DNA from 2 places in the Aliiglaciecola sp. SL4 genome. Region 2 is predicted to be linked to the other one. Evidence: predicted binding sites of a transcription regulator. Region 2 holds the regulator's gene; the other holds the start of a gene.
What was found. The regulator ArgR, encoded in region 2, controls arginine synthesis, uptake and breakdown. The targets are predictions, from matches to a motif close to ANTGAATANNTATTCANT.
Positions count from the first base shown of each region.

Region 1: AB6T38_RS11815 (aspartate aminotransferase family protein) is a predicted target of ArgR. The motif match lies at 6,374-6,391, and genes of this name have one in related genera.

Region 1 is NZ_JBGOSE010000007.1:56,108-72,014, forward strand. It holds gene AB6T38_RS11795 (ATP-dependent DNA helicase RecQ) at 1-1,491, shown strand, start outside; gene AB6T38_RS11800 (DUF1338 domain-containing protein) at 1,542-2,354, opposite strand; gene astD (succinylglutamate-semialdehyde dehydrogenase) at 2,421-3,893, opposite strand; gene astA (arginine N-succinyltransferase) at 3,917-4,948, opposite strand; gene AB6T38_RS11815 (aspartate aminotransferase family protein) at 4,983-6,188, opposite strand; gene AB6T38_RS11820 (HDOD domain-containing protein) at 6,646-7,806, opposite strand; gene AB6T38_RS11825 (aminodeoxychorismate/anthranilate synthase component II) at 7,873-8,484, opposite strand; gene trpS (tryptophan--tRNA ligase) at 8,560-9,564, opposite strand; gene rpe (ribulose-phosphate 3-epimerase) at 9,601-10,278, opposite strand; gene AB6T38_RS11840 (TorF family putative porin) at 10,597-11,274, shown strand; gene AB6T38_RS11845 (hypothetical protein) at 11,486-11,788, shown strand; gene AB6T38_RS11850 (DUF2970 domain-containing protein) at 11,789-11,989, shown strand; gene AB6T38_RS11855 (Dam family site-specific DNA-(adenine-N6)-methyltransferase) at 12,021-12,839, opposite strand; gene AB6T38_RS11860 (hypothetical protein) at 12,869-14,188, opposite strand; gene aroB (3-dehydroquinate synthase) at 14,281-15,351, opposite strand; gene aroK (shikimate kinase AroK) at 15,383-15,898, opposite strand.
Region 2 is NZ_JBGOSE010000019.1:16,472-32,378, reverse strand. It holds gene ppc (phosphoenolpyruvate carboxylase) at 1-911, shown strand, start outside; gene mdh (malate dehydrogenase) at 999-1,934, opposite strand; gene argR (transcriptional regulator ArgR) at 2,239-2,703, shown strand; gene AB6T38_RS18315 (ATP-binding cassette domain-containing protein) at 2,796-4,187, shown strand; gene AB6T38_RS18310 (endonuclease/exonuclease/phosphatase family protein) at 4,184-5,374, opposite strand; gene AB6T38_RS18305 (TonB-dependent receptor domain-containing protein) at 5,491-8,547, opposite strand; gene udk (uridine kinase) at 8,961-9,590, shown strand; gene AB6T38_RS18295 (NupC/NupG family nucleoside CNT transporter) at 9,626-10,834, shown strand; gene AB6T38_RS18290 (2OG-Fe(II) oxygenase family protein) at 10,909-11,748, shown strand; gene AB6T38_RS18285 (M20/M25/M40 family metallo-hydrolase) at 11,832-12,782, opposite strand; gene AB6T38_RS18280 (tetratricopeptide repeat protein) at 12,763-13,929, opposite strand; gene AB6T38_RS18275 (YeiH family protein) at 14,248-15,228, shown strand; gene AB6T38_RS18270 (threonine/serine exporter ThrE family protein) at 15,409-15,907, shown strand, end outside.

The DNA.
Region 1 (15,907 bases), on a different contig from region 2:
TTAAAGTTACCCGCTTACCAAAAAGCATTGAATATACCACAGGTGCTTTTGCTCACCGCCACCGCCACGGCAAAGGTTAAGGAAGACATGGCGAAGAAGTTCGCAATTCAACCCCAGCATATTGTGCAAACCGGATTTTACCGAGAAAACTTAAACTTAAATGTTTTACATGCGCCAGAAGAGCAAAAAGCTGAAATATTAGTGGAGCAACTTAGCCATCTTGATGGTGCCGGAATTGTGTATGTTACTTTGCAAAAAGAAGCTGAAGAATTGGCATCATTATTACGACAGCAAGGTCACAATGCCGTACCTTATCATGCTGGTTTAAAAGACCAACAACGGCTATCCACCCAGCTACAATTTATGGCTGATGAGGTTGATATAGTGGTGGCCACTATTGCCTTTGGCATGGGCGTAGACAAGTCCAATATACGCTTTGTTATTCATTATGAATTACCCAAATCAATAGAAGCCTATAGCCAAGAGATTGGCCGGGCAGGGAGAGATGGTCTAGCCTCAGAATGCATTACTTTAGCCAATTTGAATAACTTGACTCGTCTGGAGAACTTTGTGTATGCCGATACACCAGAGCTAGCGAGTATTGCCAAAGTTATCCAAAATATTAAAGATCTTTCCAGTGTTTCTTCCAACCCAGAAACTCGGTGGGAAACTCAGTTAATCCCCTTATCTAACGAAACTAATGTTCGTCAATTACCCCTCAAAACCTTGTTGGTACAATTGGAATTGCGACAAGTCATTACCCCATTGTTTGGGTATTTTTCAGAAATTCGCTTTCGTTTTAATCAAGATACTTCGGCAATATTAGCGCGCTTTAATGGTGAAAGACGACAATTCTTAGAGGCCGTATTTGCTGCTAGCCCCTTGAAAAAAGTGTGGGCAACGCTGGATCAAGAAGGGCTACAAAGAGCTTACCCGCATCCCCGTAACCGTTTGGTAAGCGCGTTGGACTATTTGCATGGTCAAGAACTCATTGAGTTACAAAGCCAACGTCATACCGATGTGTTTAGTGTGGATGAGGAAAGGTTAGCGGCTAGTGATTTAATTGAGTCATTATATGCTTATTTTAAACAGCGGGAAGTCGCTGAAATTAAACGCATTGCTGAACTGGTGGACTTCTTTCAAAACAAACAGTGCCTTAGCCAAACATTAGCTAGCTATTTTGATGATACCAGCTTAAGCCATGCTTGTGGACATTGTAGTGTTTGTCTTGCTGGTGGTATTGATCTGCCTGAGGTGGTGGATGCTGCGCTACCTGATGAGCAGCAACTTCGAAACCTATATGCTGAGCTGTCTTATGTCTATACAGCCAAGTTCAATGAACCTGTATCTAACGTATTGTTTACACGTTTTTTGGCGGGCCTGACGAATCCTTATTTGACAAAAATAAAGGCCAGAAACCTCAATGGTTTTGGCCTTTGTCAGTCAATTCGCTATCAACAGTTATTGTCATTAGTCGATGCTATTTGTTAGCGCTTACTATCTTTATAATGACTTAAGATATATCGATTTTAAATACCTTGTTAGGATTTTTTGGCGTTAGTACTCTCGAAGATCTTATCCGCTGATGCGGCCACAAAACCTTGATATAGCTCACCATTGGGCAATTCGTATCTTTGCGCGAATTCATAGAAACAGCTAGGAATGACCTTACTGGTATCTGCAAACTTCACTGCAATATGATCCGCCATTGTCGAGGATTGCGCGAGGTAAACCTCGGGACCACCTTTAATTTCGCCACCAGAGGTGTTAAGTGTAAAACCAGTTTGTTTTAATAACTCGTTCACTTCACTTAATGTAGCTAAGTCTTGTAGGTGATTCACAGAGACAGTGAAATGGTTAGCTCGATAGCCCCATGCTGCCATCCAAGCAGCATATTCTGAAACTTCTAACAGTGTTTCATAGTCTGCGCTGGAAACTTGCCAATGGGGACCTGAATACAAAAAGTTGTCTTGTGTTACAGCATCTTCTGCAACCTGATTCACCATGTTACGAATGATGGTTTGTACCGGTTTGTCGAATTCGTTGACCAGTAGTTCACTGATGAATACTTTGGGTTGAGTACTTTCTGGGTGTTCAAAATGTTTTGCTTTGAGCTTTTTTTGCACAAAGTCATATTGGCCTTTTTCCACATAACCTAGGGCTAAAAAATGCGCTGCCAGCTTGTCTAAATTGACCCTGTCTATGTCGAAAGTACGAAATGCCACATGGTCATTTACTAACTCTGATTGTCCATTGTATTGGCCGAGCAATTCATGCACTTTTTGCGCAGAAGGTGTAATGTTTAAATAGTCTTGCCACAGATTTGCAAACAAAGTGTCAATGTCAGTATGCATAGTTGCCGCTTACCTCAATTAAGTAAAAGAGCCTGCAAAATTAACGTTTACAGGCGATGAATAATATTAAAGGGTTAAGCCGGGGCTTAAGGTTGCTGGCAAGGTAACTTGCTCTAATTCCACAGATGCAACTGGGAATGCACAATAATCGGCAGCGTAATAAGCACTGGCTCGATGGTTACCACTTTCACCAATACCGCCGAAGGGAGCGGCACTGCTTGCTCCGGTTATAGGTCGATTCCAATTGACTATTCCAGCACGAATGCGCTTGAAAAAGTGTTGGTAATCTTCTTCACTATCACCAATAAACCCGGCACTTAAACCAAACTTAGTGTTATTCGCAGCTTTAATTGCGTTGTCGAAATCGTCATATCGAATGACCTTCAACAGCGGTCCAAAATGCTCTTCATCGGGCATGTCGTTGTGAATTGTGGTTACATCGAGAATACCCGGTGTGACGAAACCTGTGGCAGTATCCGTGTGAGTTAGCCTAACCAACTCAGAGGCACCTAAATCAAGCAGTTGTTGCTGTGCATTCACCATAGCCGCTGCTGCATTAGCAGAGATCATCGCGCCCATGAAAGGTTGTACTTCAGCATCGTAATGGTCGACTTTGATGTTTTTCGTAACGGCTATGAGTTTTGCTAAAATAGCATCACCTTGTTCACCTGTTTGAATAAACAAACGACGAGCACAGGTGCAACGTTGCCCAGAGGTAACAAATGCCGATTGCACAATATCGTGGACAACCGCATCAATATCTTGGGCATCTTTTACGATAAGAGGGTTGTTACCACCCATTTCCAAAGCTAATATTTTGCCTGGATGCCCTGCAAATTGTTCATGTAAAATTTTGCCAGTTCGAGAACTACCGGTGAAAAACAGTCCATCAATTTCAGCGTGACTGGCAAGGGCTTTACCGGTTTCCACTTCACCTTGGACTAAATTCAACACCCCAGACGGTAACCCTGCTTGCTGCCAAAGTTTGACCATTTTCTGAGCCACTAATGGCGTCAAGTCACTGGGTTTGAATACGATGGTGTTACCGGCAATAAGTGCAGGAACAATATGACCATTGGGTAGGTGACCTGGGAAATTATAGGGGCCAAAAACAGCTACCACACCATGGGGTTTATGGCGAATAAAGGCTTTACCTACCGGCATTGAGTTTTCAACTGTACCGGTGCGGTCATGATAGGCTCGCTCCGATATTGCTATTTTGCCTACCATGGCGCCCACTTCTGTGGCCGTTTCCCATAAGGGTTTTCCGGTTTCTTGGGCGATGGTTAACGCTAAGTCTTGCTTGTTTTCAGTAAGAAGTTCTGCATAGCGTTTAACTATGTCTAAGCGCTTCTCAAGTGGTAAATCACTCCAACTTAAAAACGCCTTTCTAGCAGCTTTTATAGCTGTATCTATTTGTTTGGATGAAGCCGATTTGGCTTGCCAAATAATGGTGTTTTTAGCGGGATCAATTGATTGAATATCGTGACCTTCACCTAGGTGCCACTCACCTGCAATATAGTGGGCTTGTGTCGTCATACTTAATTCCTATGGCTGGGTTATTAAATTATTTTGGTTGGTGCAAAGCGAATTGGATCGTTCTCGCTGACCAAAAGTGCTGCCGCGCTTTGCGCAGAGATATAGGCAACGTTTTGCTCTTTATCCACATAGACTTCGGTGGATACGGCTCTGAAGTTTTTTACTTGGGTATTAATCACATAACACAACACACCTTCGGCCCCTTTTTGCTGATCAATCTTAATTGGCAGCTTACGACTGGCTTGGGCTGTTCGTATGTGTTGAAGATTCGCTTCTACAGTTGGGCCACCGTCAAAAATATCTACATATCCACGACTGATAAACCCTTCTTGTTGTAAAAGCTGTAGCGCTGGTCGCGTTTTTTCATGTACTTGACCAATAACAGCTTGGGCCGCTTTACTTAGTAAACTGACGTAAATGGGGTATTTAGGCATCAATTCTGCAATAAACACTTTATCGCCTATGCCGGTTAAATAGTCCGCTGTAGGAAAGTCCATTGAAAAGAAATGCTCTTCAAGCCACTGCCAAAAGGGAGAGGTCCCGTTTTCGTCACTCACGCCACGCATTTCAGCAATCACAGTTTCCGAAAATCGTGTCTGATGTTCCAACATAAACAAAAATCGAAACTTAGAAAGTAAACGACCATTGCTACCTTGTCGCGCATTTTCTTTAAGGAACAACGTACATATTTCAGACACGCCCGTGTAATCGTTACATAAGGTCAAAATGTCCACAGTATTATGAATTTTAAGCTCGCGAGAGGCATGTACCACTTTGCCACAATGGTAGTGATAGAAAGAGTCTTCTAACCCCACTGTTGCTGCAATACCACTAGTACCAACAACCTCATGACTGTCAGTATCTTCCATAACAAATAAATAGCTTTGATTGGCTGGCTTATCAACCTGCTCCTTAAAAGCAATTTCAGATTGTTCTATTTTACGTCGTAATAAAGCTTCGTTAACAGGCAATGATGTAAAACCAATGCCTGATTCAACTGCAATATTGTACAACTCATCATAATCACTTAACGCAATAGGACGGATCACTTTCATAATGGTGTACTCACTTTACTGTTTGCGTCTTAGCTTAGCTATTTACAACATGCTCAATGGCGCGCTCAAACCGAGCTAGACCCTCTGCAATATCTTCATCAGGTATCACCAAAGAAGGAGCAAAACGCACAACATTAGCACCGGCAACTAAACACATCATATTGTTTGCAGCAGAAGCAACTAGGAAGTCTCTTGCTTTGCCCTGATATTGTTCAGTCAAAGCGCAACCTATCAATAAGCCCTCGCCACGTATTTCGCTAAACACGTTGAATTTTTGATTAATTTTTTCTAGACCATTACGGAATAATTGTTCTTTACGCTTAACGTCCTGCAAAACCGCTGGCGTATTAACAATATCCAACACTTTTTCGGCAACGGCACATGCCAATGGGTTACCACCATAAGTACTACCGTGGGTTCCTACTTTTAAACTCGCAGCTATTTCGCTGGTTGTTAACATGGCTCCGATTGGGAAACCACCGCCTAGGGCTTTTGCTGTGGTAAGGATGTCAGGAATGACATTAAGACCCATATAAGCGTATAAATTGCCTGTGCGTCCTACTCCTGACTGTACTTCATCAAAAATAAGTAATGCATTGTGTTCAGAACATAATGCTCGTACACCTTTTGCAAACTCTTGGCTTGAGCTGATTACGCCACCTTCGCCTTGAAGAGGTTCCATAATTACTGCACAAGTTTTGTCTGAAATAATGTCTTTAAGGGCATCAAGATTATTGAAGTCTACGTGCTGAACGGCGCCAGGCTTCGGACCAAAACCATCGGAATAGGCTGATTGGCCACCCACAGTTACGGTGAAAAATGTCCGTCCGTGAAAACCTTGGTTAAATGCGATGATTTGATTTTTTTCTTCGCCGAAATGCTCTAGTGCATACCGTCGAGCTAATTTAAGTGCTGCTTCATTGGCTTCTGCGCCTGAGTTTGCAAAGTAAACTTTATCTGCGAAGGTCGCATGAGTTAACTTTTTACCTAAACGCAGAGCTGGCTCATTGGTAAATACGTTGCTTAGGTGCCACAACTTCTCACCTTGTTCTTTCAAGGTTGCTACCAAATCAGGATGGCAATGACCTAATACGTTCACAGCGATACCACCGGCAAAGTCTATGTACTCTTTTCCTTCCTGATCCCATACTCGTGATCCCTGGCCTTTAACAGGAACTATTGCTGCTGGGTTGTAATTAGGAACCATAACTTCGTCAAACGTTGCGCGTGTTACTTGCATTCTTTACCTCACTTAAAATTCTGGACGTATATTTTCACTCGTGATTTATACTGTATTGGCAATCAAATAATCTTGCCTAACGACCAATTTGGACTGCGCATTGTGTCAGATTTAAATCAATCTGTCTCTAGGTGAAACGCCGAAAACCCTTAAATTTAAAGGCGTGCGGCTAATTTTGCAGGAATAGTGAATAACTATTTATGCTAAGGAAACCTCTCTAGCTTGTTGAAAGTGTGCTACGCCTTGCAGGGCTGTTAATGTGGCAAAAAGTCTATGGATGGCTGCTTTTGAGGCTTAGCAATTTAATTAAATTATGCTAACAATGAAATTAGGTTTGCTTATCTTTACAGAGTGACACTATCAAGGACGTTTATTCTAGAAATAAAATCGTGTGCATGATTATGTAAAAAAAAATTTAACAATTTCGGGTAGAATTAAATTAGGAACCCAAAGTTGCTTATTTATCATCCAAAATGATGTCAAAATCTCGTAAGTTGGTCAGCTTCAATTCAGCCAATGCCCCTTTAGGAAGATAAAATTGGCGTAAATACACTTTTGCTTCCTCTAACGAAATCAATTTATTCGCTTTAAGTGTCCGGTATCGATTGTAAGCTTCACCCTGAACCAGTACTTTCCCCATAGGTGACATGTCAGCTATTTCTTTGTTACTCGCAAATTCTTGCATTGCTTCCACAAAAGCGAGTCGTTTGAAGGGCATTTGCGATAGCAGCTCAGTACTTAAAATGTACCCATACTTCTTTATCGCCTCTAACAGAAACGTTTCAGAAAGTACTACTTCTCCTAACGCAAAATGTTCATCAGGTTTACCTTCATTCTGGGCTTCGACTAGGGCTTCTCTGTGCACTTGATCAAAAAATTTGAAAAATAAACGCACTATTACAATCTTTCCAAAATCATGAAATAGCCCTAATAAAAAAGCATTATAACTATCTAATTTATTGACTTGAGCTAACTTTTTACATGACATCGCAGTGCCTATGGAGGCATCCATGAGTTGTACTTTGATTTTAGGGAATGGGTCGGTAATTTGCGGCAAACAACGTCTATATGCAATAGAGGGAATCAGCATTTTGATGTTTTCCACACCTAAATAACTTAATGCCGTTTTTAAACTTTCAACCACTACTACTTTACCATTTGAGTCGACTCTACGATATTTGGGGCTGTTGATGAGCCTTATCAGTTCATCATAAAGCCATGGCATACCTGCAGCTATAGGTTCAATTTTACTAATTGAGGTCGCTCTAGTGGCCAGAGCATCAAGTAAAGTCGGGAGGTTTTGGTCGAAGCCTAAAGCTTCGTTAAAAAGCTTTTGTGTGTCTTCAAGTTGAGCCTCTATGCGCTTAATCACCTCATTGTGGATCTTGTTTTGGATATGTTGTACATAGTTTGAATGAGTGAGTCTATTTAGTTCTTTGTCATACCTAGCCTGTTTTTCAACTTCTAACAAAGTGCGTTTAGTCTCTTTTTTAGCGACTAATTCAACAGCATTTGATTCACTAATTAACCCCATGTGCTGTTGAGCTAACTGTAGACTTATGGTTAAGTAATCAAAGCGTAAATTGATTTCGTTTTTCAGTGCTAAAAGTTCGCTCATTGATTTTTCTTAGTGCCTTTGAATATTATTTATGGGGAGTATTATTAGCTTGTGGCTCTCATTGAGCTAAAAAGCACCTTGGTTTTTGTTTAACCACCACTTATCGGCAATACTAACAAAATTCCATAGTAATTTATGCCCTACAATAGTTAAAAGTGATTCTGGATGGAATTGCACTCCCATCAACGGCCAGCTAGTATGTTCAATCGCCATGGGTTCAAAATTGCTAAACTCTTCACACCAAGCTGTTATGCGCAATTCTTTAGGTAAAGAATCAGAGTTAAGTATCAGCGAATGATAACGAGTTGCAATAAATGGGTCCTCGATACTCTCAAACAGTGGACTTTGATTATGGCGGATGCTTGAAGTTTTACCATGCATAATGTGTTCAGCCACTTCCACTTTTGCACCAAATACTTGCCCGATTGCTTGATGACCTAAACACACACCGAAGATAGGGATCTTGCCCGCAAACCTCTGGATTGCTGTTAAGGTCACGCCCGCTTCATTAGGGGTACAAGGACCAGGAGAAAAAACCAAATATTTTGGCGCTAGCTGTGCAATCTGCGCGCAGTTTATTTGGTCATTTCTCACTACCTGTACTTCTACGTTCAATTCTCGAAAGTAACGTGCAAGATTGTGAGTAAATGAGTCATAATTATCGATCAACAATAGCATGACAATTTACTTTCCTAAAACGGTTATCCGCCACTACATTACTTTCAACAAATGACTTTTTGAAAAGCTCTGTGCTTATGGTTTTGGAATAAACCCAACTGACTTATACACTTTTTCAATCATTACCGAGGCGCGAGAACTGGCTTTTTCAGCTCCCTCTTTCATGACGCTATTCAAATAAGTTTGGTCTGCACGAATTTCGTGAAACCTAGCTTGAATTGGGTCTAATAAAGCGACAACCGCATCAGCCACGTCACCTTTCAAATGACCATACATTTTGTCTTCGTATTCAGGCACTAAGCTATCGACACTTTTACCAGTAGCACAAGATAACAATGATAATAAATTCGAAACCCCAGGCTTTTCCTGTTTGTCAAAGTAAATACGAGCCTGCTCATCTGAATCAGTTACAGCACGCTTTATCTTCTTACTAATCTTTTTAGTGTCTTCTAGTAAACCAACGAAGTTGTTTGGATTCGAGTCTGATTTTGACATCTTGCTAGTCGGATCCTGAAGGCTCATTATGCGTGCACCAAATTCCGGAATAAAGGGTTCTGGAATAGTAAACACGTCGCCATATAAATTATTGAAGCGAGTGGCAACATCACGAGTTAATTCGAGGTGTTGTTTTTGATCATCGCCTACAGGCACTTTATTGGGTTGGTACAACAAGATATCGGCAGCCATGAGGGCAGGGTACGTTAATAGACCAGCATTCACGTTAGCGACATTTTTTGCTGATTTATCTTTGAATTGAGTCATTCGGTTCAATTCACCCATTTGTGTATAACAGTTAAGCACCCATGCTAACTGAGCATGCTCGGGAACATGAGACTGCATGAAAATAGTGCTTTGACTAGGATCAATACCACAAGCTAAATACAAGGATAAACCATCTAAGCATGCGTCGTAGAGGGCGGTAGGGTCTTGACGAACGGTAATAGCATGCATGTCTACGATCATGTAAAGACAATCATTGTCCTGTTGCATGCCCACCCATTGGCGCAATGCGCCCATATAATTACCTATAGTCAGCTGCCCTGATGGCTGACAGCCACTTAATACAATTGGTTTACTCATAGTATAAATTAATCTTCTTAAAAATTAGAAACAGGCTTAAGCCATGTTTACTTTACTTAATTCTGCACGCATTTGGTCTATAACCTGTTTGTAATCTGGCTGGTTAAATATAGCTGACCCAGCTACAAAGGTATCAGCCCCTGCTTCAGCAATGCTGCGAATATTATCGACTTTTACGCCACCGTCAATTTGAATTCTAATTTGTTTACCCGATGCCTGTACCCTCTGCTTAACAGCTCTGATTTTTTCTAAGGTTTGAGGGATAAATTTTTGTCCTCCAAATCCAGGGTTTACAGACATCATCAAGATAAAGTCGAGTTTATCGATAATGTGGTCGAGACAATTAAGTGGTGTGGCAGGGTTGAGCACTAAACCAACTTCACAGCCACTTTCTATGACTAACTGCACACTTCTATCTAAATGTTTGGTTGCCTCAGGATGGAAGCTGATGCGATGCGCCCCTGCTTTAGCAAAATCTTCAATCATTTGATCTACCGGCTCTACCATTAGATGCACATCAATGGGTTTGGTTACGCCGTGCTTTACCAATGACTCGCAAACTAACGGGCCTACCGTTAGGTTTGGAACGTAATGGTTATCCATTACGTCGAAATGCACTAAATCTGCACCTGCTTCTATCACTTTGTCCACTTCATTTCCTAAACAAGCAAAATTAGCGGAAAGGATAGATGGAGCAATTAAAAAAGGGCTCATGAACTTCTCCAAAATAATTTGCCGATAGTGTAAAGAAAAACGGTTAATGAAAAAAGCGCTAGCCACTTTTAAACCAAGCACCAGATTGGTGCTTGAGAACCAATCTGGTGCTTCATTATCCCTAAATAGAGGAGCTCTACATAAGATTTATTTATCCCTTATTAAATTTTATTAATAAGAAACAAAGAGTTACGTTCTTGTAGAGATAATGTAAATAAGCGGCATTAGAATTGCCTTATCTATGCCAGCAACAAAATAAAATAATAATAATAATACAAATTAAAACATTGAAAATAATATAAATTTCGGAGAACACATATGAAAACGTTGAAATTGACCGCATTGGCTGTCGCTGTACTTTCTGCAAGCAGTTTTAGTTCCATAGCCCAAGCTGAAATATCAGCTAATTTTGGCGCTACCAGTAACTATTTATGGCGTGGTGTAACACAAAGCGCTAATGACGTATCCGTTTCTGGTGGTATTGACTACTCAAACGATAGCGGTTTTTACGCAGGTACTTGGGTAGGGTCAATTGACTGGGGTGTAGATGGTACAGAAAACGATTTCTACCTAGGTTACGGCGGCGAGTCTGGTGATTTTGGTTATGATGTTGGTTACATATACTATATGTACCCAGCTACAGGTTATGAAGACTCAGATTTCGGCGAAATCTATTTCAACGGTACATTTAAAGCCTTTTCTTTTGGTGTCGCTTACACAATCAACAGCCAAGCTGATGATGATGCACCTTTTGGTACGGGCGATCTTTACTACAGCGTAGGTTACGGTGTGGACCTTCCTAATGAGTTTGGTCTTGGCCTAACTTACGGATATTATGACTTTGATAGTGATGATGCTGTTTATGGTGACGTTGACTACGGCCACTTCCAAATTGATCTGTCTAAAGGTGATTTCACCTTGAGCGTATCTAAAGCGGATGATGAATCAGGTGATGACGATACTAAATTCGTTGTTAGCTGGGGTACATCGTTCTAATAATACGATAATTTGAAACGCCTAAAAAGCCAACTTTTCAGTTGGCTTTTTTGCTTTCTTGGGGAGATAAAAGGGGGGCTAAAACCTAATCTTGTGTGGCTAAAACCTGCTTAATATTCGACAAATGACAGAATATTAAGATAAAAGTTAGTTGTTCATTTTATCAACACACGTATAATAGGCTAATTGGATTCAATACTGAGGTGGTCAGATGAACAGAAAGCTGAAAGTCTTTTCGTCAGTTGGGGCAGTTATGTTCAGCATGGTTTTTGTGCTGCAAACACAATCTTCTGGTGTCGATGATTTCTGTCAAAACATTGATGTTGTTGAATTTAATTCAAACTTACCAATTACACACCCAATTAATCGATGCGCTTCAAATCATCAGAACAGTGTTAGCTGGACTGATTGGTTTTCTGGGCGTTCTGGCTATAAATTTCATTATTTAGATTTGCTAGAATTACTATCTAGAGCCGCCGATAACCGCTCTAACGTTCAGTCGGACTCTCAGTAATTGTCAGATTCAAAGCAAAATAATAGTTTGTGGGGCGTCTTTAAAAGCGTTGCTGCTAGTGTGTTTGGTGTGCAATCTCATCAAAATTATGAGAGTGACTTTCAGCAGAAATCATTTGTGCCTTTTTTACTCGTTGGTATTGTCTTTGTTATTGCGTTAATACTTGGCTTGGTTGCTGTGGTCAATATTGCATTAAACTAGCAAAACTATCTCACTTCTCCCCCGTCTGAGCTTAGGTATATAAGGCCAGAAGTTCGCCCACTTTTACTCGTTTATCACCTTTTTGACTGATGGTCCGTTTTACCATCAAGCTGGTAATATCTGCCTGTGAATAAATATCACGGGTGAAAGGGGTATCGTGATTACTGATTAACACACTCACCGATTTTTTCGTTGCATTATGATTGGCTAATTTGGCGAGCATGAGTTGTTCGTCTAATGAAAAGCCATTCTTAGAATATTGAGTGAAATTAGCGGTTAAACTGATAGGTGCGTAAGGCGGATCACTATATATAACGTTACCTGCTCTAGCCCGCGCAAAACTATGTTGGAATGGTTCACAGGTAAAAGTCGCTTTCTGTGATTTTTCTGCAAAATAAAGCAGCTCTTTTTTAGGAAAGTAAGGGGCCTTATATCGACCAAAAGGCACATTAAACCCACCCGACAGGTTATATCGACAAAGTCCGTTGTAACCATGTCTATTCAAATACAAAAATAAAATAGATTTGAAGAAAAGGTCATCTGATTGATTAAATTCTTTGCGAAGCTCGTAGAATCTTTTCTCCTGATTATTCGAGGGACTAAAAAGCTTCTCTGATTCCTGAATAAAATAGTCTGCTTGGGTTTTAACAATAGAGTAAAGATTGATGAGATCTGGGTTGATATCATTCAATACATATTGAGGGTATTCGGTGTTCAAGAAAACAGAGCCGGCACCCACAAATGGTTCGATCAATTTGTTACCTTCAGGTAAGCGTTGGCAAATTTCTTCGATCAGTCCGTATTTACCGCCTGCCCATTTCAGAAATGCCCGATTTTTGTTTTTCTTCATGTCCGCATTTTGGCGTAACTACAACGAGGTTATTGCTGAGGTACTGCCAATTCTACCTTAATTTGTTTAACTGATTTAGCAAATGGAACTGTTTTGTCAATGCTATCGGGTAAGGAGGTCGTATACTGCCGCGCTTGTTGCACATTGGCAAAGGTTTTTTTGAAAATTACCACATGCCAATCTCCACCAAAACGTTGAGTAGTGTATACCCAACTTGTTTCTTGTAAACCATGTTCTTCTACGAATCTCGTTGCTACATCTAAGTAGCTCATGGAAGCCAGTTGTAAAACGTAAAGGTTGTCACTTAAATCAAGAATTGGATGGGTAAGCTGTTGCACATTGGGATCAATGACTTGGTCTATTAATGGTGTGTCTTGCTCAGGTGTCGATTCTAGGTCTGCGTTCTGACTTGTATCCTGAGTTTCTATACTTTGCTTTTCGATTTCTTGTTTTTCAATTTCCTGTTGCCAGCTAGTTACTAATGCTTGTGAGTCGTCTGGGAGCAAAACATTGTTTTGTTCCTCTGCTGATAGTAACTCGTTTGTTGATAACGGTTTATCCTGTTGTGTTTCGAGCTGGAGGTTTTCTTCAGACAACATATCTTGTTGTAATTCGCTTATTTCCTCTGATTCAGGCAGAGCGGTTAGTTGAGGTTCGTCAACTTGGTCGTCAATTTTGTCAACAACCGCTTGATCAACAGTAGCCTGGTCAGCAACTGTATAGTGAGGATTAACAAACTGTTTAATCTCATCAGGATACTGCCAAAATACCAACATAGAAAAAATACCTAGAAAGGCGATGCCAACTAAAATTTTAAACAGCGGTTTATTTATCGTGGAGTCGGTGTCAGCATTAGCCTTATTTGCAAACTGCTGTGCGATTGCCGCTCTTTTCTGAGTAATACTTTGGCTATAACTTTCAGTAAATTGATTTGTGGTGACAATCTCTGAACTCAACAAAATGGGTAAGTGTTGATTATCTTTTGCTAAGTTTGATTTAGCTGATTCGGTCCATTCTGGGCTTCCGAATAATAATACATTGAGATGATGACCCTTTTCTAAATCCTTGTTTTTGAGAACTAAGCTCCAAAGCTCATTGAGCAAATTTGCTGAAATGTGTTGGGCTGCACAAATACACAGTAAAATGGGACCTGTTTCTTTTGAAAGCTGTTGGATTAATTGTTTATCAAGCGGAACGTTAGGCGATAGAGGGTGGCTAACTAATTGGCGATATATTTCGTTTCTGTAATCTGAATCTCTAAGGGTGTTATCACCATTGATAAAAGCTACTTCGGTATTTTCATGCTGTTTGGCTATAAATTGCTGCAAAGAGGATTGTTGCTGAGACAAACTTTCGCAGCTAATAAATATGAGCTGAGACGAATATGAAACTAAATATTCCAGCCGACTATGCAACTCGTTAATGGCCACAATCCATTCTCTTAGCTATTCAATATATTTTGCAAAATATGATGTTCAACATCTTTGGTTACAACAGCTTCACCAATGGCAGTCGGTATAATGAACCTAATCGCACCAGATAACACTTTTTTGTCGTGTTGCATGTGTTGCATGAAAATGTCGTAATTCATGTGTTCAGGAGCGTCTACGGGCAAATCGAATAGCTTTATAAGGGCAATCATGCGGTCTAAGTCAGATTTTGAAATCCACTCTTTTTCATACGCCGCTTTTGCCGCTAACACCATGCCGCAGCCTACAGCCTCACCGTGCAACCAATTACCATAACCTTGCTCTGCTTCTATAGCGTGACCAAAAGTATGTCCAAGGTTAAGAAGGGCTCTAATTCCATGTTCTTTTTCATCTTTAGAGACAATTTCAGCTTTAATTTCGCAACAGCGTTGCACAACGTATTTCAGATGTTCAGGGGATAGGTCTTTTAACTCTTGGACGTTGTCTTCTAGCCATGCAAAAAATTCAGCGTCATAAATTATTCCGTATTTGATAACTTCAGCCATACCTGCTGCAAATTCGCGTGGGGGTAAGGTTTTCAAAGTATCAATATCGATGATAACGGATTGAGGTTGATAAAAAGCGCCAATCATATTTTTACCCAGTGGGTGATTAACGGCTGTTTTACCGCCAACTGATGAATCAACTTGGGAAAGTAAGGTTGTTGGCACCTGAATAAAGGGAATGCCTCGTTGGAAACAGGCTGCGACAAATCCGGTTAGGTCACCAATAACACCTCCACCTAAAGCTATTAGGGTTGTGTCTCGTGCTGCGTGCTGTTCAAGAAGTTGGGTTGTAACCGCATCGAATTGGGTGAGATTTTTATGCTGTTCACCGTCTGGTAAACATACGACGTTAACCTCAACACCGTCTAAAGCGGCTAATAACGTATCCAAATAAAGGGGTTTAACCACTTCATTTGTCACTACGATAGCTTTGCCACTTTTAATTTGAGCTTTGAAGGAATCTTGAGAAGAAAGTAAGCCTGTATCTATATTGATTGGGTAACTACGCTCACCCAACTCTACTCTAATTGTTGACATGAGCGTATACCTCTTATGTAGAACGACCTAATTAAAGTCCGATTTTGTTTATGATTTGACTCGCGACAGCTCTTGCACTCTGATCATCAGTATCTACGATGTAGTCAGCTACTTCCTCATAAAGAGGGTTTCGAGTGTCTGCAAGCTCACGTAAAACCATTTCCGGATCATCTTTTTGCAATAAAGGACGACGTTTGTCTCGTTGAGTACGCGCTACTTGCTTGTCTATGGTCGTTTGTAAATAAACGACAATGCCACGGGCGGACAAACGATTACGAACATTCTTGCTGACAATAGAACCGCCACCAGTCGCTAAAACAATACCTTGTTTATCAGTTAGGTCGTTAATGACGGTTTCTTCTCTAAGTCTAAAACCGTCTTCACCTTCTAAATCAAATATCCACGCGATATCCGCGCCAGTGCGACGTTCAATTTCCTGATCGGAATCAAAAAACTCAAGATGAAGTTCGTCGGCAAGATGCCTTCCTATCGTGCTTTTGCCAGCCCCCATAGGACCAACAAGAAAAATATTACGCTTTTCTGCCATTTTTGCTTT
Region 2 (15,907 bases):
ACGGTCGCGGCGGAACTATTGGTCGAGGTGGTTTACCTGCTCATGCGGCTATCCACTCACAACCACCAGGATCCCTTACGGGCGGTTTCAGGGTAACAGAGCAAGGCGAAACAATACGTTATAAGTTTGGTATGCCTGAGCTTGCTAAAGGAAGCCTAGGTTTATATGCCAGCGCGATTTTAGAAGCGATTTTGTTCCCACCACCTAAACCTAAACAAGAGTGGCGAGAAGCAATTACAGCTATGGCCAATGAAGGTCGTGACAACTACCGTAAGACAGTGCGTCATGACGAAAACTTCGTGCCTTATTTCAGAGTTGCTACACCTGAACAAGAATTAGGTAAGTTGCCCCTTGGCAGCCGACCAGCAAAACGTAAGCCGACAGGTGGTATTGAGAGTCTTAGAGCCATTCCATGGATCTTTGCATGGGCTCAAACTCGCTTAGTACTTCCCTCTTGGTTAGGTTCAATGAAGGCCGTAACGGATTATTACCAATCAGGGCAACAACAAATCATTGATGACATGTTAGAAAACTGGCCTTTCTTCCATTCTCGTTTATCAATGCTTGATATGGTATTCAACAAAGCTGATACCAGAATCAGCAAAGAATACGATGACCGCCTAGTACCGGCAGAATTGCAATACTTTGGCCAAGCGTTGAGAACGGAGCTGGAAGAAAGTATTGAGTCATTGCTTAAATTGCTCGGTCAAGAGAGTGTCATGGAGACAGATCCGCGAGGAAAAGAATCTATGAGTATTCGAGCGGGTTATCTACAACCTTTGCATTTCTTACAAATTGAGCTGTTAACTAGGATCAGAAAATTAGATGATAGTGAACATGATGCTTTGTTAGAAAGAGCCATGATGGTGACTATCGCTGGTATTGCGGTAGGTATGCGTAATACGGGTTAATTTAGAATAACCTTAGAAAAGCATAAAAAAAGCCCCTTGTAGGTAACTACAAGGGGCTTTTTAATACGTATTGTAACGGTTAACGAATTAACCGTTTACGAATTTAACACCTAACTCAATATCTCCACGCAAACCGTCAAGCATTGATTCTTTAGCATTTTGTTCAAACTCGCTCAACTCACCGTAAGATAGAATTTCTTCTACGCCGTTTGGACCTAATCTAACAGGATGAGAGAAGAATACTGCGTCGTCTGAATTAGTTTCAACGTAAGTATACTCAACAACGTTGTCGCCTTTCATTGCAGCTACTAGAGACAAACAGAATCTTGCAGCAGCTTGACCCATTGACAAAGTAGCAGATCCGCCGCCGGCTTTAGCTTCAACTACTTCAGTACCTGCATTTTGAATACGAGTGGTTAAACTTGCAATTTCATCATCGCTAAATGAAACACCTTCAACCTGTGAAAGTAGAGGCAAAATAGTTGTACCAGAGTGACCGCCAATAACTGGTACGTGCACGCTAGTAGAGCTCAAACCTTTCAATTCAGCTACGAAAGTTTCAGAACGGATAACGTCAAGAGTCGTTACACCAAACAATTTGTTTTTATTGTAAACACCCTTAGCTTTTAAGGTTTCAGCTGCAATAGCAACAGTCGTGTTAACTGGGTTGGTAATAATACATGTACATGCATCTGGACAGTTGTCCGCAATACCTTCAACTAGGTTCTTAACGATACCTGCGTTGATATTAAACAAATCAGAACGATCCATACCAGGCTTACGAGGTACGCCTGCTGGGATCAAAACAATATCACAACCTTGCAAAGCAGTTGCTAAATCATCTTTACCAAAACCTTCAACTTTTACGTCTGTAGGGATATGGCTCAAATCAACCGCCACCCCTGGCACAACAGGTGCAACATCATATAAAGCTAACTCGGAACCAGCTGGTAACTGGGTTTTCAATAGAAGAGAAAGGGCCTGACCAATACCGCCTGCAGCACCTAATACCGCTACTTTCATAGTTGTCTCCTGTGGGACTATTAAATTCACGGCAAACCATAGAGTAAGCCGCATAAAAAAACAATTTATTGTGGTGAATGTTCACTATGTGTTTTGTATATAGCTCTTTTAGCCTAACATTCAGTTAGTTTTTAAGGCTTAACAGAATATATGGGTTACAAGCGATGAATTCAATAGCTTGAGGCAACTCAAAACAGATGCTTTAACTATATGATATTTATTCAAAGTATTCTGCGACTTATAAACAAGGCTACCTACCCCGTTTAGATTGTGTCAAACTATAGCGGTGAATAGCGAGGATGGCATGTCTAATACAAAACAAGAAGAATTGGTCAAAGCGTTTAAAGATATCTTAAAAACAGAGAGTTTTGGCTCTCAAGGTGAGATTGTTGATGCATTAACGGAACAAGGTTTTGGCAGTATCAGTCAATCCAAGGTTTCCCGTATGCTCAGTAAATTTGGCGCAGTACGTACCCGTAACGCACGGGGAGACATGGTTTACTGTTTACCGCCAGAGATGGGGATGCCCACGGCGAAAAGCCCTTTACGTCAATTAGTATTAGATATAGTCCACAACAATGTGATGGTAATCATTCGCACCAGCCCGGGAGCTGCACAGCTCATCGCACGCTTATTAGATTCCCTTAGCCAAAAAGATGGGGTATTGGGCACTATAGCCGGTGATGATACAATTTTCATTGCACCCGCGGATATCAGTAATATTGAAGAAACCCGCAAAAAAGTTGAAGCGCTATTTGAGAACGTATAAAGGTTATTTCTACAAATAAGCGGTCCAGTTCAACAATAAATTAATGGGTTGCACACTCAGTGTCCTTTCATTTAATTGTAAGTTGTTAAGCAATGATTTTTATTGAGCAGTTTCATCACCCCAAACTAACCGTTGATTGTTGGCAGATTGAAGCAGATAGTGCGGTAGCAGTATTAGGCAAAAATGGCGCTGGCAAACAATTTGTCGATCAGCTTCTTTTAGGAAAACTGAACGACTTTGAACATAGCCGCTTAAACTTACCCAACCCAGATGTGGTTCGCTTAGTTTCGTTTGAAACCCTGCAAGCGGTGTATGAAAATGAATTGAAAATAGATGAAACTGATATCACTGATGAAATTGATTTTGGCACACCCGCTAAAGACTTTTTACCACAAGACAAACTCCAGCACCCTCTGATCACCCAATTTCATTTAGAACATAGGTTAGAAACCGGCTTCCGCCAACTCAGCACAGGTGATTCGCGTAAGTTATTAATCTTAAAGGCGATATTATCAGGTGCTAAATACCTTATCTTAGACAACCCCTTCGATGATTTAGATGTCGCATCAAGGGCACAACTGAGCCAAGTGTTAAGCCAACTCAAACCTCAAGGCATCACCTTAATAATATTATTGAGCAATCGGCAAGATATTCCCCAGTGGATCAGCACTTTTGCATTGGTTGATAACCATAGTTTGCACGATTTAAGGGGATTATCAGTTGAGGATGCACAAGCCACCATCGACACCATATTCGCCTTTGATGCATTGGATAAATCCCTACTTGAACGGATGATCTCTGACAAGCACAGTCACAATAAAAAATCCTTAGTGCGCATCAATAACGCCAATGTTATTTACGCTGAAAATCACGCTCTTAAATCGGCCAATTTAACCATTGATACCTTCGAGCACACTATTATTACCGGTCCCAATGGTTCAGGTAAATCAACTCTATTGCAATTAGTTACCGGTGACTGTCCTCAATGTTTTAGCAACGATGTGACTGTGATGGGGTATAAACGAGGCAGCGGCGAAACCATTTGGGATATCAAAAAGCATTTAGGCATAGTCTCCCCTGATATCCATCGTTCCTACCGCGTAAACTGCAATGCCTTAACCGTGGTTCTTTCAGGTTTTATGGACTCAATTGGGCTTTATAAAGACATTAGCTCTGCGCAAAAACAACAAGCCTTAGCATGGTTGGATTTAATTGGTCTGAGGCCACTGGCTAACACCAGTTTTAAACAATTGAGTTTTGGTGAGCAACGTTTATTGCTAATTGCCAGAGCCTTAGTGAAATTTCCATCCCTGTTGGTATTAGACGAGCCCACCCAAGGGCTGGATGAAATTAATCGGCGCTTAGTGTTGGACGTGGTCACCACCATTGCTAAAAAGCAATTGGCGACCATTCTTATGGTTAGTCACCGTGAAGATGAACGTTTGCCCATATTTGTCCAACACAAAGATATAAGCGGAAGCTAACGTAAGGTAAGTTCTCGCCAAACCATTCGGTGATCAGAGGAGGATTTGCGATCAGCCACTAATTCCTTGCCGCTTTCATTTTCACCTGGCCAAAATACCCCAGCATCACGGGAAGAAAAACCGGCTTTTGAGGTGATCACATAATCAACCCCCAACCCCCATGCTGCGGTGTGATATTGGGCATTAGGATCATCAGGTTTAGACTCTTTCCCACCCAAACTGGTGGGCAGAGACAGTTGAGAAACCAATGGATGAGCAAGCAAATCAGCCATCATAGTGCGTTGGCCATCACCGGCATCGGGAGATGCATTTAGATCGCCTAAAATAACAAAACGTTCGCCACTGAACCCTCCGATATCCCCCTTATCATCGTAAATGTAATTAGCTTGCTCACCACTGCTAAGATAATCATTCCAAAATTGAATTTCATCATGATTACGAAACCCATTGCGGTTTTCTGGCCCATCAAAGACCGGAGGAGTAGGATGACTAGCCAACACATGTACTATCTTCCCCTCGACATCAACAGGAATATCCCAATGGGACTTAGAAGATAAACGTAAAACTTCCATGGCCTCGGTTGAATACCAAGCACTGCCATCAGTGTTTTTAATTTTGCTCAACGAATTGTCAGGCATATCTTTCCATAAGAATGTTTGAAAGGTTCGTACATCTTGCATATGGATTGGGTAACGACTGAGTAATAACATGCCATATTGGCCTGCATAACGACCGTAACCGAATGCATCGCCACCAGAGTTTTCTAGCTTACCATCGTTATTTAAATCCACACCACTAGCCACGCCGGTATTCACTGGCCCATAATAAAAGTAAGGGTAATCAATACTCGCCTGCCCTTGCTGGGAGACATTTAAATAATTCTTAATAAAGGTTTCGGGGCCAAGTGATGGGTCACTACTGTAATCAAATTCGTTTAAAAGAATAATGTCAGGTCGCACCCGCTGAATAATTTGCGCAATATTTTTTATCTGTTGATTATCACCTGTGGCTAAATGCTTAAATAACAAAGTGGGATCATTCTGGTTTTGGGGCGCTTCTGAAGCCCGATAATTATCCGCTTCCATACTCACATTAAAGGTCGCCACTCGAATTGACGTTTGCGCGCTAACACAGCCGACTAATTGCATACTCAATACTATTCCTAACGTTATCCAAACGTATTTCATGTAACTTAACCTTAAAATTTAAATCCCGATTACGCCATCTAAGGTGATTTGCACCTAATAGAACAAAAAAACCGGTCACAAGGACCGGCTTTTACTTTAGCGATTTTAACTACAAATTAGAAGTTGTAGTTAAAGCCTATACGCATTTGCCAAAGTGATGCATCACCTTGACGATTTTCAGGCGTAGTGTCATCAAAATCGACAGTATTAAATGATACACGCTCAGCGATACCCCAATCATCATTTAGAAGGTTGGTAAAGTTATCGATAACGAAGAACACATTAGAGCTGTGATCCGCCATAAAGCCAGGTAGCTGTTGACTTACACGAACATCAAGTTTGTTCCACCAAGATCCATTTTCGCCGTTACGTTCATTCCCCATTGGCAACACGTTGTTGCTGTCTAGGTAAGGGTTGAAACCGTAAATGCCATTCACTTCGCCGCGAGGTACTGTGCGGCTGTAAGGACGACCTGACTGAATTAAACCAAAGACTGAGAAAGTCGTATCGTAACCGTCTAAGAATTCAACATCATATGTTAACGCAGCTGTAAATCTGTGCTCAATGTTGTAGTCAGATAAGCTAGATACTTGCTCTTGCGGATCAGTAAACGCACGGTACTGATAGTTTGAAAACGCTACAGAACTGGTCATAGGCTGAACATCTTCTGCGTGGTTATATGCATAACCTGTTGTCAAATTAATACCGTTATCCCAAGACTTCATCAAACCAAACGAAATTGTGTAAGACGTGCTATCTTCAGAACTGTTTGTCAGTACAAAAGAAGGAAGACGAACGCTATCATAGATTGGATAACCTTCATCGTTAGTTCCTGTTTGCTCCAAATCACCACGTAATACGATAGCTTGATCTTTAGTTACAGAAACCAATAAATCAGCTTGTAATACGTAATCGTCTTCAGTTACGTGCGTTGCACCCAATGACAATTTCGTTTCAGAAGGAATTTTGAAACTAGGGTCAAAGTAATTGATTTCGTTGTTTGAACCTTGACCTGCAGAAACAGCATCATAAAGTTCAGAAGGGATACCGTAACCAGGGCCTGCTGGTACACCATCTTCAAGGCCACTGTAAACTACGTCATCATCAAACAATGAACGTGAACCGTCGGTATAACCATAATCTCTTCCGCGTACACCAAACTGTAGTACATTGTTGTTTGAGAAGTTGTTTGAGAACCAAACGTTCGGGTTACCACCACTAAAGATACCGATACCGCCACGAAGGTCTGTATTATCATCTAATGTGTAGTTGAAACCGATACGTGGCTGAAGTAAGCCTTCGCCGTCAAGGTTTGTACCGTTAGAGAAACCGTAATCATCTGTGAAATCTGGATTTTCAACTGGTCGAGAATCAGTGGTGTACCAATCATAACGCAAGCCAACTTTTAGTTTTAAATCATCAGTTGGATAGAATTCATCCTGAGCATATACCGAGTGAATTGCATAATCCCACTGTGCCGCAGCATCATTTGGATCTTGAGATGGAGCGTTGTTGTAGTAAATCGCACCTGGCGTACCAGCTTCAAATGCATCGATACCACCGTAAAAACGCATTTCAGTTTCAGTGTGTTGTACGAATACGTTGAATACGTCTAATGCTTCACGCTCATAACCAAATGTTAATGTATGGTCATTATCAAATAAATATTTACCACGTAAAATCAAACCATCAACACTGTAGTTCAAATCGTTGGCTTGACGGCTATCATCACCACCTAGATATACAACAACTTCTTCACCAGAATCTGGGTTTGTTACATAAATTTGCATTTCACCGAAGTTACTTCCGCCAACAGTACCGCTAGCATTTTCAATTGAAACTTGACGGTTATCAACATCTAACTTAGATAAGCGAACTTCTGTTGAGAAGTTGTCAGTCCAATCAGAATACAAAGAAAGCTGGTGAGACTTCAGCTCTGAACCTACTTCATAGATGTGATTCAATAGTTCAAATTCGTCTGCATCGCCGTCCGACGTATTCATGAAGTTACCGTCGTTAAACGTGTAGGTATAGCTTAAACGGTGATCATCATTGATGTTCCAGTCAAGTTTTACCAATAACTTTTCATCTTCTTCAGGTAGGCTTGTTGGTACTGGACCTGGATCATACTGATACAATTCGTTAGATATGCGGATGATTTCATCAAGATCTTCTTGACGAAGTTCAACTTCGTTAATTGCACCAGAACCTAACGTTCCGCGTGTGAAGATACTGTTTCCTTCGTACTTTTCATATGATACGAATGCGAACACTTTATCTTGTAAAATTGGGAAGCCAACATTAAAACCGTAACGCTTGTCACTGTTTGCAGGCGAATTGATGGTATCGCCTTCTAAAGAATCACCTTGGAATGAATCGCTTCCGTAATCGAAGAATACACCACCGTGAATTTCATTTGTACCTGATTTAGTTACTGCGTTGATGTTACAACCAGTAAATCCAGTGTAAACCACATCAAATGGAGCAATTTCCACCGAAACTTGATCAATTGCATCGTAGGAGAAAGGCATTCTAACCGTAGGGTAGCCGCTCGAACCTAGACCGAAAGAGTCATTCATTTTTACCCCATCAACAGTCAAACTGTTGAAGCGGTTTGATTTACCCACACATTGTACTGGGTTAGCGTCACCACGAGTTTCATCAACATAAACGCGAGGGTCCATACGGATAACGTCAGTAATATTACGGTTGATTGAAGGTGCTTTTTGTAAATCCGCTAAATCGAATGTCGCAGAAGGACCGATTTGACCTAAAGCTGTAGAAGAAAGCTGACTAGCAGTAACACTTATGACTTCAATATTAGAAGACTGTTCTAATTGAAGACCAACATTGAACGTTTCGCCCAAGCTTAAGAATACTTCATCAACAGTCGTATCTTGGAATTCATTTGAGTCAACTATCACTCGGTAAGGACCGCCAACACGCAGACCAGACAAAGAAAAGCTACCGCTACTATTTACTGTAGCAGTTTTAGTTGAACCAGAAGGTACGTGAATTACAGTAATTTGCGTCCCTGTCGCTGGAGCACCTGCTGGAGTGGTAATATTACCTTCCATCGATGAAGATGTTTCCTGAGCCATTGCTGCTGTTGACATGCCAACAGACATAGCCACTGCAATCGCAATACGATTCAGTTTGGTTTTTTTAAACATTGTGTTTTCCTAAGTAGTGTGTGTTCTTTTCTGCCCATCCAGTTTTTATTCACAGTCTTGTTGCGCTGCGTCATGAAACTATGATGCCTAATTTTCAAATCGGGCGTATTGTATCAGGTCAATTATTACACTTTTATGACCAAGGTGTCAGCAATAAAATTTAATTCATAAATTAACGCCAAAGCCACACAGTTATAACCTTTCATTTACTTTCTTGACCAATTGGTCAATCCCATTTAAAGTGAAAAACAATAAAATCTAGACTAAACAGTCACATATAAATCAGACCATTTGGTCTAGAGTTATTTTATACTTAATTTTTGAGCAAATTAGTATTATTTTTTTTATACAGACTGACTTTTTTTGCGATGACTGGTATCTTTTCCCAAGTTTTTTATTGATTCAGGGTCGAAATGGCTTCTCCACTTATTATCGCGATTGCTGGTGCTTCTGGTTCTGGTAAATCTTTGTTTACAGAAAATCTATTAAATGAATTTGCTCAGCAGGGTCGTCCTGTCCAAATTTTAAGGGAAGATCACTATTACCGTGCGCAAGATCATTTGCCTATGCATGAACGTGAAAAAAACAATTACGATCATCCAAAAGCATTTGAGCATGAATTGTTGGTTAAGCATTTGACGGACCTGAAAGCAGGTAAATCCATCGAATACCCAACATACTGCTACAAAACCCACACTCGGCTGCAACAGAGAGAAGTTTTGGAGTCTGCACCTGTCATCATAGTTGAAGGCATTATGTTGTTAGCGAGCCCTGATTTAGAGCCCCTTTACAATGTAAAAATATTTGTTGATACGCCGTTGGATATTTGCCTTTTGCGTAGAATCAAACGAGATATTGCAGAGCGAGGCAGAACCTTAGAGTCAGTCGCTCATCAATACGAAAGCACTGTGAAGCCTATGTACCATCAATTTATTGCACCAAGTAGATTTACTGCTGATGTGATTGTCACCCAAGGTGGTGAAAACTATATTGCTTTAGATGTGATTAAATCTCACATTCAGCAAGCTTTACTTAATGAATAGAATTAACTAAAAAAATAATAATAAAAGGAAATCCCATGATCGGTTTACTTGGAATTGTGGTGCTAATCGCCATAGCCTATGGCTTGTCGGCCCACCGAAAAAGCATCAACTGGCGAACAGTTGGCGGTGCGTTTGCTATACAAGCAGTAGTAGGGGCGTTAATTCTGTATGTCCCTGCTGGCAAAGATGCATTGCTAAAAATGTCTGCCGGGGTGCAATGGGTATTAGATATGGGGCAAGCTGGGATTGACTTTATCTTTGGCCCCCTTGGCAATAAGTCATTAGGTTTTATTTTTGCCTTTAACGTTTTACCTGCAATTGTTTTCTTCTCATCACTGATTGCGGTTTTGTATTACATCGGTGTGATGCAGTGGATTATCCGCTTAATCGGTGGTTTTTTGCAGTTTTTCTTAAAAACAAGTCGACCAGAATCCATGTCTGCCGCGGCGAATATTTTTGTAGGTCAGACTGAAGCTCCCCTGGTTGTGAAACCTTTCATTCCGCAAATGACTCGTTCCGAACTATTCGCCATCATGGTCGGCGGTTTAGCCTCTATTGCAGGTGCAGTAATGGTGGGTTATGCCCAATTAGGAGTGGATATCAAATTTTTGCTAGCCGCGAGTTTTATGGCAGCTCCTGGCGGTTTATTGATGGCTAAAATTATTATGCCAGAAACTGAAACCTACAAAAATGAACTAGAGGAATTGCAGAATGACGACGATAGTTACGCTAATGTATTTGACGCCGCAGCAACAGGGGCTGCATCAGGTTTGCAGCTAGCCTTAAACGTTGGAGCAATGCTATTAGCTTTTATCGCATTAATCGCTATTTTAAACGGGTTAATTGGTGGCATTGGCGGCTGGTTTGGTCAAGGTGATCTAAGCTTACAAGTGATATTAGGATATTTATTCCAACCTTTGGCATGGGTATTAGGAGTGTCATGGGACGAGGCAAACATAGCGGGAAGCTTTATTGGTCAGAAAATGGTAGTTAACGAATTTATCGCTTACTTAGATTTTGTTAAGCACCAAGACGAATTGTCGATTAAATCACAAGCAATTATCACATTTGCATTGTGCGGGTTTGCCAACTTTTCTTCCATTGCGATTTTAATGGGCGGTATAGGCGCACTCGCGCCAACCCGCCGCAAAGAAATTGCTCGTTTAGGATTAAAAGCGGTTATCGCAGCGACTTTATCTAACTTAATGAGTGCCGCCCTGGCCGGCCTTTTCGTTGCACTTTAACCCTACAAGAACGCCAGAAAAATATATAAAGTTTGCAGTAAATTAAGTAAGCGCTGCAGTTCACAGGAAATATTATGAAATTAGAAGCAGTAGATTATAGCAAGCCAGGAGCCGACAAATTATTTGTTGAATCCCTGCACAAAACTGGATTTGGCGTTTTAAAGAACCACCCTATATCGCAATCTTCAGTGAGCTCCATTTACCAGAATTGGCAAGCTTGGTTTGACTCCGAAAATAAACAAAACTTTTTGTTCGACAAAGAAACCCAAGACGGTTTTTTCCCAACCAGTGTTTCTGAAACAGCAAAGGGTTTTAAGAAAAAAGACATCAAAGAGTATTTCCATTATTACCCTTGGGGGAAGTGCCCTGCCCAATTGAAGCAAGAGGCCGCAAACTACTACCAAGCTGCTATGAATTTAGCCGCAGAACTGCTCACTTGGGTTGAAAAATACTCACCTGCAGATGTGGCAAAACGATACAGCCAGCCACTGAGTAATATGATAAAAGACAGTGAGCAAACCTTACTTCGAATTTTACATTATCCCCCGCTGACCGGTGATGAAGAAGCTGATGCAATCCGCGCTGCTGCCCATGAAGATATTAATTTATTAACCATTTTACCCGCTGCCAATGAGCCTGGCTTACAGGTTAAAGGCACAGGCGAAGAGTGGATAGATGTACCAAGTGATTTTGGTAACTTAATCATCAATATCGGCGATATGCTGCAAGAAGCCTCTGGTGGCTATTTTCCATCAACTACTCACAGAGTCGTCAACCCAGCAGGTGCGGATATGACTAAATCGCGTATTTCACTGCCGTTATTTTTGCACCCTCGCCCTGATGTGGTTTTATCCGAACGCCATACTGCTGATAGCTACTTGAAGGAGCGTTTACGGGAACTTGGTGTCGCTTAAAAGCGATAAACCTATCCTTGTTACGACCCTCAAGACAAAAAGCACTTACTCTGTATAGATTAAGTGCTTTTTTATATGCTGAATTATTCAGTTAATTTATCCATTAATTTTAAAATGTTAAAACTTGTCTCTACTGCAGCTTGAAAAAAATCAGGATCCACGGATTCGACTGTATCTTTTTCAGTGTGATAATAAATGTGTTCACCCACACCAACAAATAGATAGGGAATATCCACTTTCCCAAAAGAAGCGTGGTCACTGGCCTTGCGCCAATCCGGTCCAAACGCCATTGCTGATCCTCGACGATTTCTTCGGTGTTGATTAACTAAACACAAACCAGCCTCATCCGTTGCTTGGGCAATCACTTCTTTAAACGGCAAATAGTATCTTGCTCCTGATACATACAAACGGCTTTTCCCTTGATTTTGAGAAATCATATCTAAATTCAGATTATATTTAATTTGGCTCAATTCAACCGGGGGGTTTTCCACAAAAGCTCTAGAGCCATACAAGCCTTTTTCTTCGGCGTCGGTGGCCAGAAAGATGATTGAATGCTCAGCGCCTTGTTGTGCAATTTTCTCCGCTATCGCCAACAACCCCGCAACTCCAGATGCGTTATCATCAGCACCATTGAAAATTTTGTTTCCACGCATGCCTAGATGATCGTAATGAGCCGTTATGACAATAAATTTCTGAGGAAAAGTTTTACCAATAAAATAGCCACCAATATTCACACCATCAACATGGGAAAAAGTGGTTTCATAGCGAAACGGTAAGCGGTATTTTTGCTCTTGTGTAAATGACTTTAAGCCTATTTCTGAAAATCGTGAAATTAAGAACTCCTGAGCCAAAAAAGAGCCAGAAGACTGGTTTTTACGACCTTGCATTTTATCAGAGGCTAAGTAGCTAAAGTCTTCCCATAAACGTTCCCTATCAATATTGTTGTAAAGTTCAAATTGGTTGCAACCTGCATAACTAATTAGTGGCCAGAGCAAGCTTAAGCTTGCGATTATTTTAATGTTTTTTACTATCATCACGGCTGAGTAAATCCAACTTTCCTTGGTAACGTTCTTGATCCTGATAACTACGCGCGCGATGTTTGGCTTTCTTAAAATACATTTGACTGCGACGTACGTCCCCTAACTCATAATAAACTTTTGCTAAACCGAAATATATTTCATGTTTACTTCTATCTAATTTTAAAGCCTTGCGATAGTGTTGTAGGGCAACCTCAAATTCTTTATTTTCAAAAGATTGCTCGCCTTGAATGAAGTGATGAAAAGGGTTGTCACTTCTAGCGCTTTCGATTCTACTAGTGATCGCAGCCGCTTCATCCTCTCGCCCAACGGTTGCATATAAAAACGCCAAATTTTCCCAACCGGTAAGGTTATCTTCATCTAATTGAAGGGCATACTTATAGGTATTTTCAGCAGATTCATAATCACCTACCAAACGATAAAGAATACCTAAATTAATCCAAGTAGAAACAAAGTCTGGAGACAAAACTGCCGCTTTTTTAAAATATGCATAAGCTTTACTATAAGACGCAGAAAGTAATGCATCAGCCCCTTTATTGTTGTAAAACATGGATGTGACGGAGCGTTTAGTCACTATTCGTTTAGGAAAGTGCTTCTGCGGACTTTGAGGATCAAAATCGACTTGCAAGCCAGTATTAATTAAATGTATGACTCCCGATTCCCGAGGCATGATCATCAGATTGATGTGACCATTAAGCAAGCTATAACCTGCACGTCGAGTCCAGTACTCAGGGATTTGAACATCTTGGAAACGAACCGAAAAACCAGCTTCTTTAGCCAATGCATAGGTCATAATAGACATCGATAAACAATTAGCAGCCCGACGCTGAAAAGTTTCACTAGCGACGGTGTTTGCGCTGCCCATATACAGAAGATTAAACTCTGAACGATCGAAAATAAGGCGTACTAGAGTTTCCATCCTATCAACGGGATCTTTGACGTTAGCAACTTGTTTAGTGATGAAATCTTTTGCTTCTTGATTTAACGAAAAGATTTCTTCTTCGCTTTCAATCTCAATTGATTGGTAATCGGGAAAAATATCGTCATTTAATAGATTGCGAGAATCTATTGTTACTTGATTAGTCGTGCTTTGACATCCCGCTAAACAAAATACCATACTACATATAATTAAAAACAGTTTCATACACAACTCCTAAAACTTAACTTAAGCTTAGTACATAAGCGGATTTTAGCCACCTATTTCGTCGCTTTTTAGAGGCTATTGGTCAGCATAAAACTCATCGTTATCAACAAAGATTAAGCTGCCAATGATAAGTAAGCTCAATACTTAAAACACCAGCAGATTCAGACTGAGAGTCTTAGCATGCAATATGTTATGATTAGCTTCGTTAATCAAAATAATGGCAAGTTTAAAGCAGTCTAAATGACGGCGACATTATTGAAGGTCACATGATTAAAGCCCGTTTATCTCGTTCACACTTAACCAATATATATTCTGCCCATGTATAAAATTAAATCTCTGCTTCCCGGAATTATGCTCGCCACCATTGTTGGTTTAGCAGCGCTATTCCTAAGTGAGCATTATGGCGCACCATCAATGCTCTTTGCGTTACTACTTGGTATTGCTTTATCTTTTTTATACGAAGAATCACAGTGTAAAGCTGGCATCGAATTCACCGCCACCCACATACTACGTATCGGTGTTGCCCTATTGGGTTTCCGTATTGCTTTTGGCGACTTAGTAGCTTTAGGCTGGAAAACCGCGTTACTGTTAGTTATCGCCATAGTAACCACGATTTTGGTGGGCATTGTTTTGGCAAAACTATTAGGAATGCAAAAGCGCTTTGGCGTACTGACAGGCGGAGCAGTTGGCATTTGTGGCGCATCAGCAGCAATGGCAATTGCCGCGGTATTGCCAGAAAGTAAACACAAAGATCGTGACACATTATTGACCATCATTGGGGTAACCGCACTGTCTACTTTATCCATGATCCTCTACCCTATTTTTGCTGCTCAACTGAATTTAGATCAGGTACATACAGGGATTTTTCTGGGAGCGACTATTCATGATGTCGCTCAAGTAGTTGGTGCTGGTTACTCAGTGTCGGATGAAAGTGGTGACTTAGCCACGCTGACAAAGCTAGTTCGTGTCGCATTTTTGATGCCGGTAGTTATTTCAATTCTACTGGTTTTGAAATTAAAATTAAAACACGTGGGGACGAATAAAGCTCCAGGTATTCCAGGCTTTCTGATTATTTTTGTTGTGCTAATGGTGATTAACAGCGTGTTTTCTATTCCTCCTAGCGTAACAGAAGCAGCATCCCATATTTCGCGCTTCGCTTTGGTAGTTTCAATTGCCGCTATTGGCATGAAATCTAATTTAAAACAGTTAGTTGAAGTCGGCACTAAACCCATACTGTTACTCTTAATGGAAACTCTTTGGATAGCAACCTTAATTTTACTCTGCTTACCTATTCTGTAAGCTTGCTGGGTTTATTATTCATTAGTTTTACTAATCCGAATAGCACAATAAATGTTCATTGCGTAGAAACATTGTAGGCTCTACAATCCGCTCATAAAATAGTGGTCAATTAGCAAACGCTAGTGGCAAATTGGTTTTAACTGAGACTTCATAGAATTCTAAACATTAAGTGGCAAAACAGTGGACAAGTCGGAATTTATTCAGATACGCAGATTTATACTCAAATTAGGCAAAATGTTGCACAAATATGGCTCACCTTCATTTCGACTTGAAGCCTACCTGTGTGAAGTTGCTGCGTACCTAGGTGTAAATTCTTCGTTCATTTCCACACCCACCTCTTTATCGATTGTCTTGTGGAGCGACCGACACGAAGATGAATATAATCATGCCGCTCGGATTGAACCCGGTGAATTGGATATGAACTCGTTGTCCCTAACAGATGAATTGGCATATCAATTATTAAAGGGGGAAATTAGCCTTGCTGATGCAGATAAACGTTTGGATCAAATTGATGCAATGCAAAGTCCCTACAATAAAACCCTTACTGGCGTAGCTTTTGGCACCTCAACCAGTGCATTTGCCATGCTAATGGGCGCAGGTTGGCCTGAAATTTTCTGGTCTGGCGTTTTAGGAGTCATTGTTTATTTTTGGACACTCTGGTCCCTGCGCTCTAAGCGAG